2 regions of the Lysinibacillus sp. NPDC096382 genome follow, and region 2 is predicted to be linked to the other one. Evidence: a T-box and tRNA genes for the amino acid it is inferred to sense, from the RefSeq annotation. Region 2 holds a T-box; the other holds one or more tRNA genes.
What was found. The T-box of region 2 lies ahead of serS (serine--tRNA ligase). A T-box ahead of a tRNA ligase gene usually reads a tRNA of that ligase, here a tRNA-Ser.

Region 1: it encodes a tRNA-Ser, which carries the amino acid that the T-box ahead of serS (serine--tRNA ligase) is inferred to sense. The anticodon was not compared.

Annotation. Positions count from the first base shown of each region.
Region 1 covers NZ_JBIWFC010000037.1:425-8,179, reverse strand. Annotated here, with positions in the region: gene ACIQZA_RS25405 (cation:dicarboxylate symporter family transporter) at 1-867, opposite strand, end outside; gene ACIQZA_RS25400 (response regulator) at 959-1,837, opposite strand; gene ACIQZA_RS25395 (ATP-binding protein) at 1,838-3,100, opposite strand; tRNA gene ACIQZA_RS25390 (tRNA-Ser) at 3,394-3,486, opposite strand; RNA gene ffs (signal recognition particle sRNA large type) at 4,010-4,277, shown strand; gene dnaX (DNA polymerase III subunit gamma/tau) at 4,557-6,347, shown strand; gene ACIQZA_RS25375 (YbaB/EbfC family nucleoid-associated protein) at 6,369-6,683, shown strand; gene recR (recombination mediator RecR) at 6,695-7,291, shown strand; gene ACIQZA_RS25365 (YaaL family protein) at 7,305-7,520, shown strand; gene ACIQZA_RS25360 (pro-sigmaK processing inhibitor BofA family protein) at 7,655-7,755, shown strand, end outside.
Region 2 covers NZ_JBIWFC010000033.1:5,021-18,259, reverse strand. Annotated here, with positions in the region: gene ACIQZA_RS25120 (D-alanyl-D-alanine carboxypeptidase family protein) at 1-193, shown strand, start outside; gene asnB (asparagine synthase (glutamine-hydrolyzing)) at 444-2,282, shown strand; gene pdxR (MocR-like pyridoxine biosynthesis transcription factor PdxR) at 2,308-3,732, opposite strand; gene pdxS (pyridoxal 5'-phosphate synthase lyase subunit PdxS) at 3,838-4,722, shown strand; gene pdxT (pyridoxal 5'-phosphate synthase glutaminase subunit PdxT) at 4,726-5,289, shown strand; T-box leader at 5,339-5,562, shown strand; gene serS (serine--tRNA ligase) at 5,633-6,913, shown strand; gene ACIQZA_RS25090 (TM2 domain-containing protein) at 7,003-7,245, opposite strand; gene ACIQZA_RS25085 (SPFH domain-containing protein) at 7,499-8,638, opposite strand; gene tadA (tRNA adenosine(34) deaminase TadA) at 8,931-9,449, opposite strand; gene ACIQZA_RS25075 (ArsR/SmtB family transcription factor) at 9,636-9,971, shown strand; gene ACIQZA_RS25070 (cation diffusion facilitator family transporter) at 9,990-10,943, shown strand; gene ACIQZA_RS25065 (metal-sensitive transcriptional regulator) at 11,022-11,354, shown strand; gene copZ (copper chaperone CopZ) at 11,412-11,618, shown strand; gene ACIQZA_RS25055 (heavy metal translocating P-type ATPase) at 11,700-13,239, shown strand, end outside.

The DNA of each region.
Region 1 (7,755 bases), on a different contig from region 2:
AGCACCTAGTTTCTCCATTTTCAACATAATTCGTGGTAACACAGCTTCAGAACTTGCTGTTGAGAACGCTAAAATCAGCTCATCTTTTAGTACTTTAATTAAGAAGAAGATACTGATACCTGTAAATTTGGCCACAAGACCAAGAACGACAAAGATAAAGAATAGCATTGTTGCATAAACAAGTATAGCGAGTTTACCAAGTGGTATTAGGGAAGCGAATCCATATTTGGAAACGGTTACACCAATTAAACCAAATACCCCAATTGGAGCGAATTTCATTACGAGGTTAGTTACCCAGAACATAGTATCTGCTACCCCTTGGAAGAAGTCTAATACTGGTCTTCCTCGTTCGCCAATGGCAGCAACCCCTAAACCAAAAATAACTGAGAAGAAGATGATCGCAAGCATATTACCTTCAGACATTGCCTGAATGATATTTGTTGGTACAATGCCTACAATAATATCAAATGGTCCTTCATGCTGTACTTCTTCTGTAGTGGCAACGTATTTTGAAATATCTCCTTGAGAGAGCTCGTTCATGTTTATACCCGCGCCTGGTTGGAATAAGTTTGCGGAAAGTAAACCAATGACAATTGCTACTGTTGTAATAATTTCGAAGTAAATAAGCGATTTTCCGCCTAATCGTCCAAGCTGTTTCATATCTCCAGTGCCAGCAACACCAACGATTAAAGTTGAAATAATAATCGGTACAACAATCATTTTAATTAGATGAAGGAAAATATCACCTAAAGGTTGTAGATATGTTTCAATTTTGGGGTTTCCGTAAAAGATACCACCAATAATAATCCCTAAAATCAAACCGACTAAAATTTGAGTGGCTAAACTGATTCTAAATTTCTTCTTCAAAATCTTAGTACCTCCTAATATTAAAATTTTTAGGACTTGCCTTACTTTAATAATACGGAGGACTTATAAAATCCGACAAAATCCGAGAAAATTAATTTACTTTAGTTAAAATGTCTGAATATAACACCTGAATAAATTTCTTAATATTAACCTTTGCTTTACGATTTCCGTGATCTTCTATCTGAGTCATAAGATGACGAATTTCTTTAAAGTCAAAGTATCGAGGTGCATAATATTCAAATTCGGAGTTTGTATAATCTACGACACCTAAATTGGCGAGATTTATCATCGCTGCTAATATAGTACGGCGCACCCGCTGTTCAATGGCTTTACTTTCCTTCAAAATTTCATCTGGTGTAGCCTTTGTGACAACTGCAAGCTCCTCATAAAGCTCCTTTAATGGTGGAAGTGGTGCAATTTTGTGCTGATGCGCAAGTAATGTTTCGATGATAGCTATAATATCTTCGCTTCCAATCTCACCAACGATACCCATATCATTTAAGATAGATTGAATATGATCGCGTGACGTTGCTTTGTGATTTATTTGTTCACTTAGATCAATATTTGTAAGTGATTGGCGAATAATAAGCAATGAATTTTTTAGGCGAAATTGTTCAGTTGTTTTACGTAAAACATTTTCAACCTCAATACGGTTTATCGGTTTATGAATAAAGAAATCTATACCTTGCTTATATGCCTCACCAACCATTTCCTTATTCACAACTTGAGAAATCATGACAAATTGTCCTTCAAAACGATTTTGAATAAGGTGTTCGACTGTTGCAATCCCATCAAGCTTGGGCATGAGTAAATCAATCAACACAAATTCAGGTTGTGTCATTAAAATTTGTGGAATGGCGTCCTCACCATTGCGTGCTTCACCAATAACTGTACCTAAGCCACTATCTTCAATAATTTGTTTTAACATGACCCGACTTGCACGATCATCATCTACAATAAAATACCTCATTTAAGTCTCTCCTGTTTGAATAGTTTGCGTAGGAACTGTAATTTTAAACATCGTGTTTTGAGTATTTGATTCAACGGTTATTGAGCCATTTAATTTATTTACTAATTCAACAACATGTGAAAGACCAATACCTGTTGCTGCGACACCGTCTACATTGTATTTTGTAGTGTATCCAGGTTCAAAAATAATAGAGAGATTACTTTGTGGAATGCCCTTCCCGTTATCGCATACTGTTAGTACAGTATCATCCTGTTGCTGCTGAATGGCAATAGAAATGATGCCTTGATTTTCAATTGCTTCTATAGCATTAGCTGTTAAATTATTCAAAAGTGCAAGTAATGCAATATGTTCCTTCGTTTGAAAATCGATTTCAATATTTAATTTAATTTCAATTTCTTTCCCGAGAAAATGAGCGTACTTACTGTTGCCGTCTTCAATATAATGTAATAATTCTGACAATCTAAGGGATCCAAAGCTCTTTTCACCAACAATTTTAGAAATACCTGCATAAATGCGTTGTGAATCCTTCTTCACTTCATGAATTTCCTGGGCAATATGAAGTGCCTGTAAACTTTCTGCATGATAACCTAGCGATTTTAATTGTCGATATAATTCAAACCCACTGATTGTTATTGCTTCTATATCGTTCATCGATTTTTTTAAATAAAGTGTCTCTACATATAAATCTGAGCCGATCGTAAGCATTTCTTGAACACGTTTTTTTTGCTCAGCAATTAAAATAGAACTATAAATACCAACAACAAAAAAGCTACGTAATAAAGCAACTGCTAATAATATAAGTAAATCATGAAGGAATAAAAAAGTATAAGAATTTATAAAAAAACGAAATAGTTGTTCCACTAAATTACTGAATACTTCACTAAATGCAACTAGCAATCCAAGCAATAGTGGTTTTTCTCTATATTGATGAATGCTTAGAATTTGTAGGCATATTGCAAACATTATATAAAAGGCGGCGGCAGGCAAATGTATTAGTAAACTATCGACTACTGGAACATCATGTAAAGTGTAATTAATGATAACTCGAAAAATGGTTGTCACGATACTCGTAGTAAATCCAGCAAAAATGATCGGTGTAGGTCTTAGTAGAGTACACAAAAAGAAAATAATACTTCCTAATCCAAAACGAAAAGGTGTATCAGCGAAAGGCATTATTTTAATTTCACTACCAATAGCAGTTAACAGAGCGATTGTTAAAACCCAAGTGAGGGAAGCACGAGATATGTAAAATTTCGAGTGCATAAAAAAATCCTCCCTAATAATATTAACGAGCATTATGCTAAAAAGCTCGTTTGCGTGTTTGAAATAAAATGTAATTGTACCACTACTTTTCATGTTACGTTGGGGCGAAAAATAGTTTTGTAATGAAAGTGCATTTGTCTAGATGAAATAATGCTATAGATTTTTCACAGTTATAACACCTTAATTTACAATAAAAAAATACCACAACCTAAGTGGAAGTGGCATCTAATAAATGTTACATATAATTTTTAAGCAAAAAAAAACGGCTACATTCGTAGTCGGAATTTTAAAACTGGAGGAGGTAGAGGGATTCGAACCCCCGCGCGGTGTTACCCGCCTGTCGGTTTTCAAGACCGATCCCTTCAGCCAGACTTGGGTATACCTCCATGTTGTTTTGTTACGTTGTCTTATCGACAAGATTTAATTTATCATATTTTAAAATTTACGTCAACAGATTTTTTATTTTTTTTAACTTTTTTTCAACAAATGTTGTGGTAGCGAAAGCGAAGCGTCAGATGTAGAAGTCTCCCAATTTTATAGGAAGGAAATGAATGCGGTACTAAGTCACTTTTTAACGGCTGTCATGGAATCGAAAAGGAGTTCTTATAGGATATTAGCTTAAAATCATCGCATCCATTAAATAACGGCTAACTGATCTGTATCGATAAAAACGCCATGTCCTGTGGCATTGTCGAATGGCCGACATCGTGTCGGCCCTCATGCAGACCTAAGTACAAAGCCAATTCCAGAGGCATTGTTTATCTGTGTGAAAGCAAAGTGACAGCTACAATGATGCCGAGGCATAAATGGATTAACAATTTCTTTTTTACAATGCAGATAGAATGTTCCAAACGAATATTATGCGTATTAAGTTGCAATTTATGAAAATAGTCAGTATACTAGTTATTGCCGTGCTAGGTGGGAAGGTAGCGGTGTCCTGTAACTCGCAATCCGCTCTAGCGAGACTGAATTCCTTTTTCGAGGCTGTCCGTATTGTTTGGTCTGCCTTTTGCACGTAGTGTTGACGATTGGGTCCTGCGCAATGGATACCCATGAACCATGTCAGGTCCGGAAGGAAGCAGCATTAAGTGGTCTTATTCATGTGCCGCGGGGTTGCCTAATCTGAGCTAACGACAAGAGTAACGCTTATGTGCGGCTGTCGAAGAAAGGTGCACGGCATTAAATTGCCAATTCAAACGCATCCGTCTACAAAAGGCGGATGCGTTTTTTTATGATTTTATAATATTTTTGGGGATGGAAGATCATTCACCAACACGTTTAAGGAAGTTACAAATTGTGCGGCGGACGATAGGAGCCGGAAGCATCAGCGTTCACTACAGGAAGTGAAAGAGAATTGTCCCGAAGTTTTAGAAAAACGATGACAATATTTTATAAATAATGAGGTAAATGCTATAATAGAACTATTCTATATAATGAAGAAGAGGAGAGGAATCCATTGACGTATCAAGCATTTTATCGTGTGTATCGACCGCAATCATTCCGAGAGATGTCTGGTCAAGCACATGTCAAAAGAACGCTACAAAATGCTCTCCTAGCGAATAAAACAACACATGCTTATTTATTTTCTGGCCCACGTGGTACCGGGAAAACAAGTACAGCTAAAATTTTTGCAAAGGCTTTAAATTGTGAGCATGCACCATCAAAAGAGCCTTGTAATGAATGTGCTACTTGTTTAAGCATTACAGACGGTTCTCACCCAGATGTTATTGAATTTGACGCGGCGTCTAATTCACGCGTTGAAGAAATCCGAGACATCATTGAGAAAGTTCGATTTGCTCCTGCGAGTAGTAGATATAAAGTGTATATCATTGATGAAGTACATATGCTTTCTACAAGTGCTTTCAATGCCCTTTTAAAGACGTTAGAAGAACCACCTTCACATGCTGTATTTATTTTAGCAACGACAGAGCCTCATAAATTGCCCGCAACGATTATTTCGAGATGTCAGCGCTTTGATTTCAAGCGTCTTTCGACCGGTGATATTATTGAGCGCATGAAAGTTGTATTAGAAGATATTGAGTTACCATTTGAGGAACAAGGTTTAAAGGTAATCGCACAATCAGCAGCGGGTGGTATGCGTGATGCTTTAAGCTTATTAGATCAGGTTGTATCCTTTAGTGGAGAAAAGTTGAAGCTTGAGGATACATTGCTTGTGACAGGTTCTATTAGTCAGGAAGTTTTCTATGAGTTAGCAGAAGCTCTTAAAGTAAAAGATGTCGCACAAATGCTTGCGTTATTAGAACAGCTTATTGCGGATGGGAAAGATCCTCTTCGCCTTTCTGAGGACCTAATTACATTTTTCCGAGATTTATTATTACTGCAAACAAGTGAAGATTTGGCCGAATTATTAGAACTAGTATCACCAGAGGAGCGAGTGTTTACATTAGCGCATGATTTTGCACCGGATTTGCTATATGGCTACATTGATATTTTAGCGAAAACACAGCAAGAAATGCGATTCTCCCACCATACAAAGATTTATTTGGAAACAGCATTACTTAAAATGGTGCAGTTTTCGGGTGGCGCAGTTGGTCAGACTACCACTTCAGGTGAGGTAGCTATGAGCCCTGAGCTCGCCCAAAAAATTGTGGCACTTGAGCAGATGGTGCAACAACTATCAGCCCAATTACAAGCTGGTGCTCCTATGCAAACGGCGCAAACACCAAAAGAACAGCGCCCACGAGCAAAAAGTCCGAATGGCTATAAAGCACCAACAGGCCGTATTCAAGAGATACTAAAGGATGCTACAAAGCAAGATGTGCAACGTATTAAATCGGTTTGGGCACAGGCATTAAGTCAAATGCAAAAATCTCAATCAGCTCTTTTGGCAGAGGCTGAACCTGTTGCGGCATCTTCAAGTGCTTTTGTGTTAAAATTCAAGTATGATATTCATTGTCAAATGGTTGCTGATAATCAATCCCTAAAAGCTCAATTCACACAATTAATTGCAGGGCAAACTGGTACTATGTACGAAATGCTTTGTACGCCTGAAGAGGCTTGGTTAAAATTACGTGAAGAGTTTATTCGTGATCATGGCTTACAGCAACAGAAAAAATCCTCTCAGGATGAAACTGATCATGAAATGGAATTATTAGAACCACCTCCGGCAGAAATGTCAGAAGGGCCGTTTATCGACGATGCTCAACCACTTGCTTCACAAGATCCACTTGTGACGGAAGCGGAAAAGCTGTTTGGTAAAGATTTTATTGAGATTGTTGAAGATTAATCATTTAGGAGGAATATGTTTATGCGTGGAATGGGAAATATGCAAGGTATGATGAAAAAAATGCAAAAAATGCAAAAGGAAATGATGGAAGCTCAAGAGGCTTTAAATGCAGAGCAATTTGAAGGTACAGCTGGTGGCGGTATGGTGAAAGTATCTGTAACTGGTCAACGTGAAATTGTAGAAGTAAATCTTGATCCATCAGTAGTAGATCCAGACGATATCGAAATGCTACAAGATTTAATCGTTGTTGCTGCAAATGAAGCATTGAAAAAAGTAGATGAAAAAACGAATGCAACAATGGGTAAATTCACTCAAGGCATGAATCTTCCGTTCTAGGAGGTAAATAAATGTACTACCCAGAACCAATATCGAAACTGATTGATAGTTTTATGAAATTGCCAGGTATCGGGCCGAAAACCGCGGCTCGTCTGGCGTTTTTTGTGTTAACAATGAAAGAAGATGACGTTTTATCCTTTTCAAAGGCACTAATTGATGCTAAACGAAATTTAAGCTATTGCTCCGTATGTGGCAACATAACTGATGTAGATCCATGCCATATCTGTACTGACAAACAAAGAAATCATTCTATTATTTGTGTTGTCCAAGATACAAAAGATGTAATTGCGATGGAAAAAATGCGCGATTTCAATGGTATGTATCATGTATTACAGGGAGCTATTTCACCTATGGATGGTGTTGGTCCGGAGGATATTAATGTCGCGTCCCTACTAGTTCGTTTGCAAGATGAGACTGTTCAAGAACTTATTTTAGCTACGAATTCAACGATTGAGGGTGAGGCAACAGCTATGTATATTTCGCGTCTAGTGAAGCCATCTGGTATTCGAACAACACGGATCGCTCATGGACTACCAGTAGGTGGAGATTTAGAATATGCAGATGAAGTAACGTTATCGAAGGCAATGGAAGGTCGCCGAGAATTGTGAGTGAGGGATTAATATGTTCTTCCGCAGTAAGGGAAAATTAAAAAAAGAATTCGATGACAAGCTTGTGAATCTTATAAAAGGAACAAAAGAGGATTTGCAGCAGGCGAAGATAATTGAAGAACTACTAGATGACTATGATTTAGAAGTAATTGCTCAACGAAAAGCAGCGGAGAGCATACATTTTTATTTATTCAAGGAAGCTAGAATTCGTAGAGTATTAATTAAATAATAGTTTTCAAACTTATTTCAGCAGGTGTCCAAACATCCGCTAAAAATAAGTTAATGCATAGGTATAAATAATATTCATAGAAGCAAAACAGGAAACATAAACTTTCATAATTATATTTTTGAGGGGGAAACCATATGTCGTGGTTAGTAATTATGAGCTTTTGTGTACCTGTAGTGCTTCTTTTTCTTTATATAATAATAAGACATGCCAAGATGGGTAAAATTTTAGAAGGAAT
Region 2 (13,239 bases):
CGGGAAGTTAGTTATTGAACGCTCAGAGGGCACAGATTACGGTTTTATTGACGGTAAGGACCTTAAAGCCGATGTTGTTACAACAGAGACTGTGGAGCGCGCTAGCGGTATCTCATTATTCTTCCAAGGTGTTGGTAGCTTCTTCGGAAACTTATGGAGTGGCATTACTGACTTTGTTGGTGGCTTATTTTAACTTATTTCAGTAGAAGTCTCCACCTCTATAGACGGAGATGAATGCGGGTTTAAGTTACTTTCCAGCGGCTGTCCAAACATCTTCTGAAATAAGTTAAAGCCTCCGGCCGATTCCAGACACAATTATGCCGAGGCATAATTGATAATAATTAATAAAAGGAACACGTAGATGTTTTTAAAACATCTACGTGTTCCTTTTTCACATTTTTACGCTTTACTGCATACGCTATTAGGCGAAAGGATGTGGCTAAATGTGTGGTATTACAGGATGGGCTAGCTTTCAAAAGGATTTAAGAACAACTAATGACATTCTAAAGTTAATGACGCAAACGTTAAATAAACGAGGGCCAGATGATGAAAATATTTGGTGTAGTGAGCATATTGCATTTGGTCATCGTCGGCTAGCCGTCATAGATTTAATCGGTGGGAAGCAACCGATGAAAAAAGTACACGATGGTGCAAACTATGTCATTACATATAATGGCGAGCTATATAATACAGAAGAACTAAGAAAAGAGCTGCAAAAGAGAGGGCATCTTTTTACAACACATTCAGATACGGAAGTATTATTAACTGCTTATATTGAATGGAAAGAGCAGTGTGTTGATTTTTTAAATGGAATTTACGCTTTTGGTGTATGGGATGAACAATCACAATCTCTGTTTTTATGCCGAGACAGATTAGGTGTAAAGCCTTTATTTTACACAGAACAACAAGACGGCTTACTTTTTGCATCCGAAGTGAAAGCATTATTAGCTCATCCATTGATTAAAACAACCGTTAATACGGAAGGGCTAGCAAATATTATGGCTGTAGGACCGTCTAGAACGCCCGGAAAGTCACCTTTTCAGAATATTAATGAGTTACGTCCAGGATATGCAATGCGTTTTTCTAGAGAGGGTATACGCGTTTGGCAGTATTGGCAGTTACAGAGTAAACATCATGAAGAGTCATTAGAGGAGACAATCGATCATGTCCGTTTTTTACTAACGGATGCTATTGAACGACAGCTTGTTTCAGACGTACCAATCTGTACATTACTTTCAGGAGGATTAGATTCCAGTATTATTACGGGAATTGCTGCAACCATGTTTCAGCAACAAAATAAAGGCAAACTTCATACGTACTCTATAGACTACGAGGATAATGAACGTTTTTTTAATCCACATGCTTTTCAAACATCCACGGACACGTATTGGATTCAAAAAATGACAGATACCTTTAGTACAACACACCATGCTGAAGAAATTTCTCAGCAGCAATTAATCGATTGCTTAGTAGAATCTGTCATCGTTAGAGATTCACCAGGAATGGCAGATGTTGACTCATCGTTATTATGGTTTTGTCGAGAAATTAAAAAGGATTTTACCGTTGCGCTATCAGGTGAATGTGCAGATGAAATTTTCGGTGGTTATCCATGGTTTACAGAAACGACTACAGGTTTTCCATGGATTCGTTCATTGTCTGAAAGATCAACAATGTTACAAGAGCGATGGCGTAAGAAATTAAAAGTTGAATCATATGCGCAACAGGCTTTTTCGGAGACAATTGCTGAAGTACCATATCTTGATGGGGAGAGTATTGAGGAAGTAAGGCAACGAGAAATGTTTTATTTGAATATGGTATGGTTTATGCAAACATTGCTGGAACGAAAAGACCGTATGAGCATGGGGGCGAGTCTTGAAGTCCGTGTGCCGTTTGCAGATCATCGTCTTGTAGAATATACGTGGAATATTCCTTGGGAAATGAAAAATTTAAACGGTATGGAAAAGGGTTTACTTCGTAAAGCAATGCAGCATTTATTGCCAGAAGAAGTTTTATATCGGAAAAAGAACCCGTATCCTAAAACGTATCATCCAGTTTATACAGCGGGCGTTCAAAAATGGCTCAAAGGCATAATGGAGGACAAAAACTCAATTCTTCATGAATTATTTGAACGACAGAAACTAATAGAGCTCATTGAATCGGGTGGCAGTTCTTTCAAAGTTCCTTGGTATGGACAATTAATGGCAGGTCCACAGCTTTTAGCTTATCTGGGTCAAATTCATACATGGTTTGAGCTTTATAATATTCAGCTAATAGAATCATAATATCAAAGAAAAACCATTCAACCTTTTAACGTGAGGTTGATTGGTTTTTTTTCTGTATATCCCAACAGTTCATTAGCTTTTCGATAGAAGGTTCAATTTCATGTACAGGTATGCCTCCAAAGCCTAGTAAAAATTGAGCTTTTAAGGGTGAAGAGTGATCCAAGCGATAATCAGAGAGTGGATAGATTCTGATCTCCGCATTGGAAGCAAACTGCTGTAATTGCTTTTCAGACAAAGTATGTTGTACATCGAGTAAAATATGCATGCCTGCTTGCTCACCAGTAATGTTAATTTGATTAGAATAGTTTTCTAAAATAGAAGTAAGTTTTTCATGCTTTTTTCGATATATCTTCCTCATTCGATTTAAATGCTTAGCAAAATGGCCGTCACGCATAAAATTAGCTACAATATGTTGATCGAAACGAGGTACTGTCGATGAGTAGTAGTTAAATACGTCATTATAAGCGGCAAGTAATTTTGGTGGAAGTACAAAATAAGCGACGCGCAAGGACGGCATTAATGATTTTGTAAATGTACTCATATAAATTACTTTATCATTTCGATCTAATGCATGAAGTGCAGGAATTGGTTTTCCAGTATAACGAAATTCAGAATCATAATCATCTTCAATAATGTATCGAGAGGAGCTTTGTGAGGCCCAATTTAAAGCCTGTGCACGTCTTGTCGCCGATAATACTGCTCCTGTAGGGAATTGGTGAGATGGCGTGATATAAACAACGTCAGCGCTAGTTTTTTCGAGCTCATGAATGATAATTCCTTCATCATCGACTGCAATTGGATAAACCTTTCGCTTATGTTGGGAAAACATACGATGCACAGCTGGATATCCAGGGTTTTCAAGGGCAAAACAAGTATTGTCACTAAAGAGGCGCAAAATCATTGGTAGAAGCTGTTCTGTTCCTGAACCGATGACAATTTGCTCGGGACTACAAACAACCCCGCGTGATTGAAATAAATAATTAGCAATCTCTGTTCGCAAAGATAGTTCTCCCTGAGGCTCACCTGTTAATAATAATTCCTTTGAGGCATCATCAAAGAGCTCTTTCGCATATTTTCGCCATGTCTGAAAAGGGAAGGCATCAATATCGATCGAACCAGGATTAAAATCTATCTTGTACGATTTTTTCTTAGGTTGTTCGTTTAAGGAAGTTATTGTATCCTGCTGAATATACGGAAGCTCGTCAATTTCCTCTACAAAATAACCGACACGGGATTTAGACATAATATACCCTTCAGCAAGTAGCTGTGCATAGGCAATTTCAATTGTTGTTTGTGAAATATTCAAAAAATCGGCTAATTTTCTTTTTGATGGTAATTTTTCTCCTACTGCTATTTTATTTGTAATAATAGCTTCTTTAATGCCGCGATAAAGCTGATCGTAGAGCGGTTTTTCACCATTTTTTTCTAGTTGGAATAATAGCATGTCCATGTGCATTAATTCTCCTGACCTTACGATTATTTTATAAACTGGATATTTTTATATGGTCAATTTCCATTATACTAAATTTCATCATAAAGGTGGAGGTTAGAAATCATGAAACAAACAGGTACAGAATTAGTTAAGCGCGGGATGGCGGAAATGCAAAAGGGTGGCGTCATTATGGATGTTATTAATGCAGAACAGGCGAAAATTGCGGAAGCGGCGGGAGCTGTAGCTGTTATGGCATTAGAGCGAGTACCATCAGACATTCGCAAGGCGGGTGGTGTTGCACGTATGGCTGATCCTCGTATTGTCGAGGAGGTATTGGGGGCAGTATCCATTCCTGTAATGGCTAAAGCACGTATTGGACATATTGTAGAAGCAAGAGTGTTAGAAGCAATGGGTGTCGATTATATTGATGAAAGTGAAGTATTAACGCCAGCAGATGAAGAGTTTCATTTATTAAAAAGTGATTACACAGTGCCCTTTGTTTGTGGGTGTCGTGATTTAGGCGAAGCTGCTCGACGCATTGGTGAGGGAGCTTCTATGCTACGAACTAAAGGGGAACCAGGGACAGGTAATATTGTTGAGGCAGTTCGTCATATGCGTAAAGTGAATGCGCAAGTACGTAAGGTAGTTGGTATGACAGAGGATGAATTAATGACCGAGGCTAAATTGCTCGGTGCTCCTTTTGAATTATTAAGAGAAATTAAGCGTCTTGGCCGTTTACCAGTAGTGAATTTCGCAGCAGGTGGGGTTGCTACTCCAGCGGATGCAGCATTAATGATGGAGCTTGGAGCAGACGGTGTATTTGTTGGTTCTGGTATTTTTAAATCAGAGAACCCAGAGAAATTTGCTCGTGCAATTGTTGAGGCTACTACGCATTATAAGGACTACAAGTTAATTGCTGAAATTTCAAAAGAGCTAGGTGTTCCGATGAAAGGCATCGATATTGCACAGCTTAGTCAAAATGAGCGTATGCAAGAGCGAGGCTGGTAAAAAATGAAGCGAATCGGTGTTTTAGCATTACAGGGAGCGGTAAGAGAGCATGTGCAAATGTTAGAGTCTCTTGGATGCGAAACGGTCTTAGTAAAACAAAGTGCTGATTTAGAGAAGCTTGATGGACTTGTTTTGCCTGGTGGAGAAAGTACAACGATGCGGAAATTGCTGAATCGCTATGAGCTATTGGAGCCAATTCGCGCACTTGCAAAGCACGGTTTACCGATGTTTGGAACATGTGCAGGATTGATTTTATTAGCAAAGGAATTAGTGGATTATGAATCACATTTAGCAGTAATGGATGTGGTAGTTGCACGGAATTCTTATGGACGTCAGGTAGATAGCTTTGAAGTGAAGCTCGACATACCGGAAATAGGTGCTGCTATTCCGGCAGTCTTTATACGTGCGCCACATATTGTTTCCATAGGTGAAGGTGTTGAAATATTAGCGGAGCATGAAGGCAAGATCGTGTTAGCAAAGGACGGCCATTTCTTAGGATGTTCCTTCCATCCAGAATTAACGTCAGATGCACGAATTCTTGAATATTTTGTATCTTCTATGGTATGACTTGCAAATTTTCACTTCATATAGTACAGTATGGATAAAATTTAAATAACTGAACACGATGATGGGAAGTAGTAGCAAGCACGTTTTTTTTAGAGAGTCAGCGGGTGGTGGAAGCTGATAAAAGCACTTGTGAATCCGTCCTGGAGTTGCGCAGTCGAAGTTAATGAAGTAGGCTGTCGCCGGCTGAAATGCCGTTATGAAATAAGTGGATTAGACAAAGTACAATGTGTCTAATCAATTAGGGTGGCAACGCGGGTAGCTCTCGTCCCTTTTGGGGATGAGGGCTTTTTTGTGTTTTTACTAACTATTTTCCCATCATTAAGAATCTACTGGAGGTATGACGATGTTAGATATTAAACGCGTGCGCGATAATTTCGCGGAAATTAAAGAAATGCTATTAACACGTAATGAGGATTTAGGAAACTTAGACGATTTTGAGCAATTAGATGCAAAGCGTCGTGAATTAATTGCAAAAACAGAAGAGCTTAAAGCTGAGCGCAATAAAGTATCTGAGCAAATTTCTATTATGAAGCGTAACAAAGAAAATGCGGATGAAGTTATTGCACGTATGCGTCAAGTTGGCGATGAAATTAAAGAGCTAGATGTTCAATTAAATGATGTAGAAGAACGCTTTAACGATATGATGATGCGTTTACCAAACGTTCCACATGAATCTGTACCAGTTGGCACAACAGAGGACGATAATGTGGAAGAATATACTTGGGGTGAGATCCCAACATTTGATTTTGACATTAAAGCACACTGGGATATCGCTACAGACTTACAAATTGTTGACTTTGAACGTGGTGCAAAAGTGACTGGTAGTCGTTTCTTATTCTATCGTGGTCTTGGCGCTCGTTTAGAACGTGCTTTAATGACGTTTATGATGGACTTACATGCAGAAGAGCATGGTTATGAAGAAATGTTACCACCTGTAATTGTCAATCGTGATAGCTTAACAGGGACAGGACAACTACCTAAATTTGAAGAAGATGTCTTTAAGTTAGATGACACAGATTATTTCATGATTCCAACAGCAGAAGTACCTGTGACAAACTTCTATCGTGATGAAATTTTACCAGCTGAAGCATTACCACATGGCTTTGCAGCATATAGTGCATGCTTCCGTTCAGAAGCAGGTTCTGCGGGACGCGATACACGTGGTTTAATTCGCCAACATCAATTCAACAAAGTAGAATTAGTACGCTTTGTTAAACCAGAAGAATCTTATGAACAGCTAGAACTATTAACAGGTCATGCAGAAAAAGTACTACAATTATTAGGGTTACCATACCGCAAACTAAAAATGTGTACAGCTGATTTAGGCTTTACTGCTGCGAAAAAGTACGATTTAGAAGTTTGGATTCCAGCTCAAAATATGTACCGCGAAATCTCTTCATGCTCTAACTTTGAAGATTTCCAAGCACGTCGAGCAAATATTCGCTTCCGTCGTGAGCCAAATGCAAAACCAGAGTATGTACACACATTAAACGGCTCAGGTCTTGCAATCGGCCGTACAGTAGCAGCAATCCTAGAAAATTATCAGCAAGCTGACGGAAGCGTAGTAATTCCTGAAGTATTAAGACCATATATGGGCGGAAAAGAAGTAATCGCTCCAAAGTAAGCCGAGTCGAAAACAAAGCGGCTAAAAGAAAAAACTACTGTTGAAAATATCTAATCTCTACAGTAGTTTTTCTTTTTTAAAAAAGTAGGTTAGCGAGGTCGAACTCGATGTTTCACAGAGAAGTTATGTTCGTTAGAAAGCAAGTAAATAACGCCCTCTATAAAGCCTATAAGGGCCGGAATATATGTCCAGAAGAAGATGAGGTACAATATACCTTGTCCAATTTTCCCTAAGTAAAATTTATGGATTCCGATTCCACCTAAAAAGATAGCTAGTACCCCTGCGACTGTTTTATTTTTTATAGGCCAAGAAGGATCGATGCCGTCAAACATAGGAGCTGAATATTGGGGCTGTGTTTGATATACAGGTTGTGATTGCTGTTGATAAACTGGTTGTTGCACAATTTGCTGTTCTTTTTGGAAATTGAATTTTTCACCACAATATTTACATTGAGCTAATGTGACATCAGCCGCTGCACCACATTGTGGACATTCGATATTTTTCATGTCAATATCTCCTAATCAATGATATTTGTTTAATTTACATTTTCCGATGTATCGTTTTTAACTACACTGTTATGATTATCTATTGAATTGATTCGACTGGAGTACCGCAGTTATTACAAAATTTCGAAGTAACATCTAGTTCTTGTCCACATGAACAAACAGGCTTGTGTAAACTAGTTCCACAAGAAGAACAGAATTTTGATGATTCCTCGTTTTCACTCTGACAAGAATGGCATGTAATGACCTTTAGCGTTAAATTTTCACCACATAAGTTGCAAAATTTACTAGTAGATAAGATATTACCATGGCAAGAAGGACATATTTTATGTGTAACATTATTGCTAGGCTGTTGTACTTGTTGATTCATCATAGTCACCATACCTTGCCCTACGCCTAAGCCAACTCCACTTGTAGCAAATAATCCAGCTACTCCATTCTCATTTGATGCAGCAGATTCATATATATCAAAGCTACGTTGTGTTACATAACGATTGTCACCCATAATTTCGAACTTAGCTTTATCTTGTAAAATTTCATTTATTTTATTGAAATCTTCCTCTGGGAAATTAATTGATTGAATATGGAAATGGGCCATTATAAAACCATACGCATTGAATTCTTCAGATATTTTTCCTTTTAAACTATTTGAAATATTATGAAGCTCTGTTGTTATTTCTAGTGCAGAGATTTTCTCATTAATAATTTTATTTGCAAGTTCAGTTTTTATGGATGTAATAAGAGAACCTTTAAAGTAATCTTGTACTTTTTCGAAACTAACAATATCATCTTTATTCATAGAGCCTATAACTTCTGTAAAGAATAATAAATAGTCATCAAGGCGAAGAGCCAATTGTCCAAATGCTCGTATACGTAATTTTACAAAGTATTTTGGGTCAATTAGTTGAATAGGATCAGAGGTTCCCCAATATAAATCTAATTTTACCGTTAGATTTATAAAGTAGATTTCTGCTGAAAAAGGTGTATCCCCTCCATAAGTAAAATTCACAACATGGTGAAGTAATGGTAAGTTATTGGTTGATAAAACATGTGTGCCTGAATTAAATACATCACATATTTGCCCACCCTTTACAAAAATGGCTACTTGACCTTCGTTGACGATAAGTGTAGTACCTAACACTAGCTTTTCATTCGGATGCTTGTAGATTAACCAATCGCGTGAGCGTAAACCATCGAACTTCACTCTATCAAAAATAGGCATTAAAACATTACCTCCCTATTAATTACCTTTTAAATTAAATTATTACTAGTTATATTTTCCCTTTTCAGTTTATGCATGTCAATGGTTTATGTGTATTGAAATTTTTCTTTAGGTTAGTCAGTAATGTACTTGCTATATCGCTTTTTCCATTTTTTTTAGACTGCGTATTTAAAAACATTATTGTTATGAATAATGTTGTCGCTATTACAACCTATTTCATATATATGCTATCCCCTAATCATAGAAAAGAAGGTGCCTCAATCTGAGACACCTTCTTCACTATGTGAAATTTTTAAAATTTTTCATTTTCAACAACTAAAGCTTGTCGTGCCTTTTTCTCTGCTTTTTTTCGTTCACGTAATGCTCGGAAAAAATCGGTTAAGATTTGTCCGCATTCCTCAGCTAAAATTCCTTCTGTTACTTCGCATTCATGGTTAAAGCGTGCATCGTTTAATAATCGATAGAGTGAATCTACACAGCCTGCTTTTATATCCCTTGCACCATATACGACACGCGGCACACGAGATTGCAAAATTGCACCTGCACACATAGGGCAAGGTTCAAGTGTCACATAGAGTGTTGTTTTTTCAAGACGCCAGCTTCCTATTTTTTTACAAGCATCTTGAATAACCATTAATTCAGCATGCGTCGTTGCATTTTGTGTTGTTTCTCGTAAATTATGAGCTCGTGCAATAATCTCTCCATCATATACAAGCACAGCCCCTATTGGCACTTCTCCAAGTAAAGCTGCTTTCTTAGCTTCTTCTAGTGCACTGTTCATAAACAATCGGTCTGTTTTAAAAATATCCACTATGATCTCTCCTTATCACTTAGTGTATCTTGCTTAATTGACAATTGCTACTATCAAGTATGTCTCGGAATAATCGCGTCTGGATTCGGTAAGAACGTAAAACGTTGACATTTCCAAAAAAACTATTTATATTTATATATGAACATATTCTCATATATAAATATAAAAAGGTTAGGAGTAAACTAAATGGATGAAAAATTACGAAATACAGAGGTTCAGGATAACAAAAAGCAACATTTAGACGAAGAAACTCTATTTGTCGTGTCTCAAACATTTAAAGCATTAAGTGATCCGACAAGAATTCGTATTTTAAATTTATTATGTACGGATGAACATGCAGTCAACGACATTGCTAAGGTTTTAGATTTAGGTCAATCAACAGTTTCACATCAATTACGTTTTTTGAAAAATTTACGGTTAGTGAAATATAGAAGAGAAGGTACAACTTTATATTATTCAACAGATGATGATCACATTATGAATTTGTTGATGCAAGCTATTGAGCATGCTACACATAACTAGATAATGGGGGGATAAAACATGGGACATAATCATGATCACAGCCATGATCATACACATGGCGCAAACAAAAAGGTTTTAATAGTATCATTTATTATTATTACGAGTTATATGATTGTTGAAGTGATTGGTGGCTATTTAACAAATAGTTTGGCTCTTTTATCCGATGCAGGTCATATGTTAAGTGATGCCATTTCATTAGCAATAGCCTTACTTGCCTTTATATTGGGAGAAAAGGCTGCAAGCTATAGTAAAACGTACGGTTATAAACGATTTGAAATTTTAGCAGCAGTATTAAACGGTGTGACATTAATTTTTATTGCTTTATTCATTTTCTATGAAGCAATAAAACGTTTTGCAAATCCACCAGAAGTGGCAACTACAGGGATGTTGATTATTAGTACAATCGGTCTTTTGATCAATATTTTAGTCGCTTGGATTATGATGCGTGGCAGTGATACACAAGATAATTTAAATATGCGTGGAGCTTTTTTACACGTATTAAGCGATATGCTTGGATCTGTAGGGGCCATCGTAGCCGCATTATTAATGATGTTTTTTGGTTGGGGCTGGGCTGATCCATTGGCGAGTGTTATTGTTGCAATATTAGTATTGAGAAGCGGCTACTATGTAACGAAGGCTGCTGTTCATGTTCTTTTGGAAGGAACACCTTCAAACGTAGACGTTGAAGAAATTATACAAACTATTGTACAGACAGATAGTGTGCATAGCATTCACGATTTACACATTTGGACAATAACAAGCGGAACAAATGCACTTTCTTGTCATGCAGTTGTTGATGGCCAGCTAAAAATTGCGGATAGTGAGCATATATTACGAGAAATTGAACATAATCTTGAGCATAAGGGCATAAAGCACGTAACGATTCAATTGGAAACAGTAGCACATAAGCATGATAACTCCATTTTATGTACAATAATAAATGAGCAGTCAAATCATCACCATCATCATTAAAAAATTCTAAAAATTTTCGGCTTTACATACCCTTCGTAGGTATGGTAATATAAAATTGTAAGGTAGGAGGTGTATTAAATGGAGGATAAAGTGAAAGAAGATGCTTGTCATACAGAGGAAGCTACTTCGTGCCGAAAAAGTCATCATCCTGAACGCGTTAAAAAGGATTTAACGACTCGTTTAAATCGAATTGAAGGTCAAATCCGAGGTATTAAAGGGATGATTGACAAAGACGTTTACTGTGATGATATTATTACGCAACTGTCTGCCACACAGTCTGCTTTAAATAGTGTTGCAAAGATATTATTAGAAGGTCATTTAAAGGGATGTGTAGTAGATCGCCTATCAGAAGGTGATGATGCAGTGTTAGATGAATTAGTAGTGACTATTCAAAAGTTAATGAAAAAGTAAATTTTTTTAAGAAATATATACCCCTATACAGTACTTAACATTAAAGGAGAGATATTTATGCAAAACGTAACTTTAAACGTACAAGGAATGTCATGTGGACATTGTGTAAACTCAGTAGAAAAAAGTGTTGGCGCTTTAACTGGCGTTGAACAAGTAAAAGTAAACTTAGCAGAAGGTTTAGTAGATGTAGCATTTGACGAAACACAAGTATCTCTAGACCAAATTAAAGAAACGATCGATGATCAAGGCTATGACGTTAAATAATATAAATAGGGTGCTCTTGTAGCACTCTCTTATTTTCAATTTAACATACCCCGTGTTGGTATGTGGAGAGGAGAAATGATGATGAGTTCGGAAATAAAAGAAGCAAATTTGCAAATTACAGGTATGACATGTGCAGCCTGTGCGTCTCGTATAGAAAAAGGTTTAAATAAAATGGATGGTGTAGAACAAGCGACAGTTAATTTAGCTCTTGAAAAATCATCCATTAAATATGATCCGACAAAATTAAACGAAGAAGACTTTGAAAAGAAAATTGAAGCACTTGGTTATGGTGTCGTGAAGCAAAAAACAGAATTCAATATTACGGGCATGACATGCGCAGCCTGTGCTACACGTATAGAGAAGGGTTTAAATAAACTAGCAGGTGTATCCTCTGCAAACGTTAACTTAGCACTCGAAAAAGCTACTATAGAATTTAATCCATCTGAGGTGACGATTGCAGATATTATTGCAAAGGTTGAGAAATTAGGATATGAGGCTCATCAAAAGGCAGATGAGCAAGAAACTGTGGATCATCGTGAGCTGGCCATCAAACAACAGCAGAAAAAATTTATTTTATCGGCCATTCTTTCATTACCATTACTGTGGACGATGGTAGGACATTTTTCATTTACATCATTTTTATATGTTCCTGAATTTTTAACGAATCCATGGGTGCAAATGGTGTTGGCTACGCCTGTTCAATTTATTATTGGGAAACAATTTTACGTTGGAGCCTACAAAGCTTTACGTAATGGTAGTGCCAATATGGATGTACTTGTAGTAATGGGAACATCTGCGGCGTATTTTTATAGCGTATATCAAGCAATTATTACTGCGGGGTCACATCATGCCCCTCACCTATATTTTGAAACGAGTGCCGTATTAATTACTTTAATTTTATTAGGTAAATTATTTGAGGCAAAAGCAAAGGGTCGCTCATCTGAAGCAATCAAGAAATTAATGGGCCTTCAGGCAAAAACGGCCATCGTTGTTCGTGACGGTGTAGAGAAAGAAGTACCGTTAGAAGAAGTAGTCATTGGTGACATTATTTTAGTGAAGCCTGGTGAAAAAATTCCTGTTGATGGTAAGGTATTAGAAGGAACAACAGCTGTAGATCAATCAATGTTAACAGGGGAAAGTTTACCTGTTGATAAAAAGCAAGGTGACCTATTATTTGGTTCTACTATAAATAAAAATGGCTTCATTAAAATGACGACGACTAAAGTCGGTCGTGAAACAGCCTTAGCACAAATTATTAAAGTTGTAGAAGATGCACAAGGCTCCAAAGCGCCAATTCAGCGCTTAGCAGATCAAATTTCAGGTATTTTTGTACCAATCGTTGTTGGCATTGCACTTGTCACGTTTTTAATTTGGATTATTTGGGTGCAACCTGGTGAATTTACGCCTGCACTTGAAGTTTTAATTGCAGTTCTCGTTATCGCTTGTCCATGTGCGCTTGGATTAGCAACGCCAACTTCTATTATGGCGGGTTCTGGTCGTGCAGCGGAATTTGGTATTTTATTTAAAGGTGGAGAACATTTAGAGCAGACACAAAGCATCGATACAGTAGTTGTTGATAAAACAGGTACAGTGACACACGGCAAACCTGTATTAACGGATG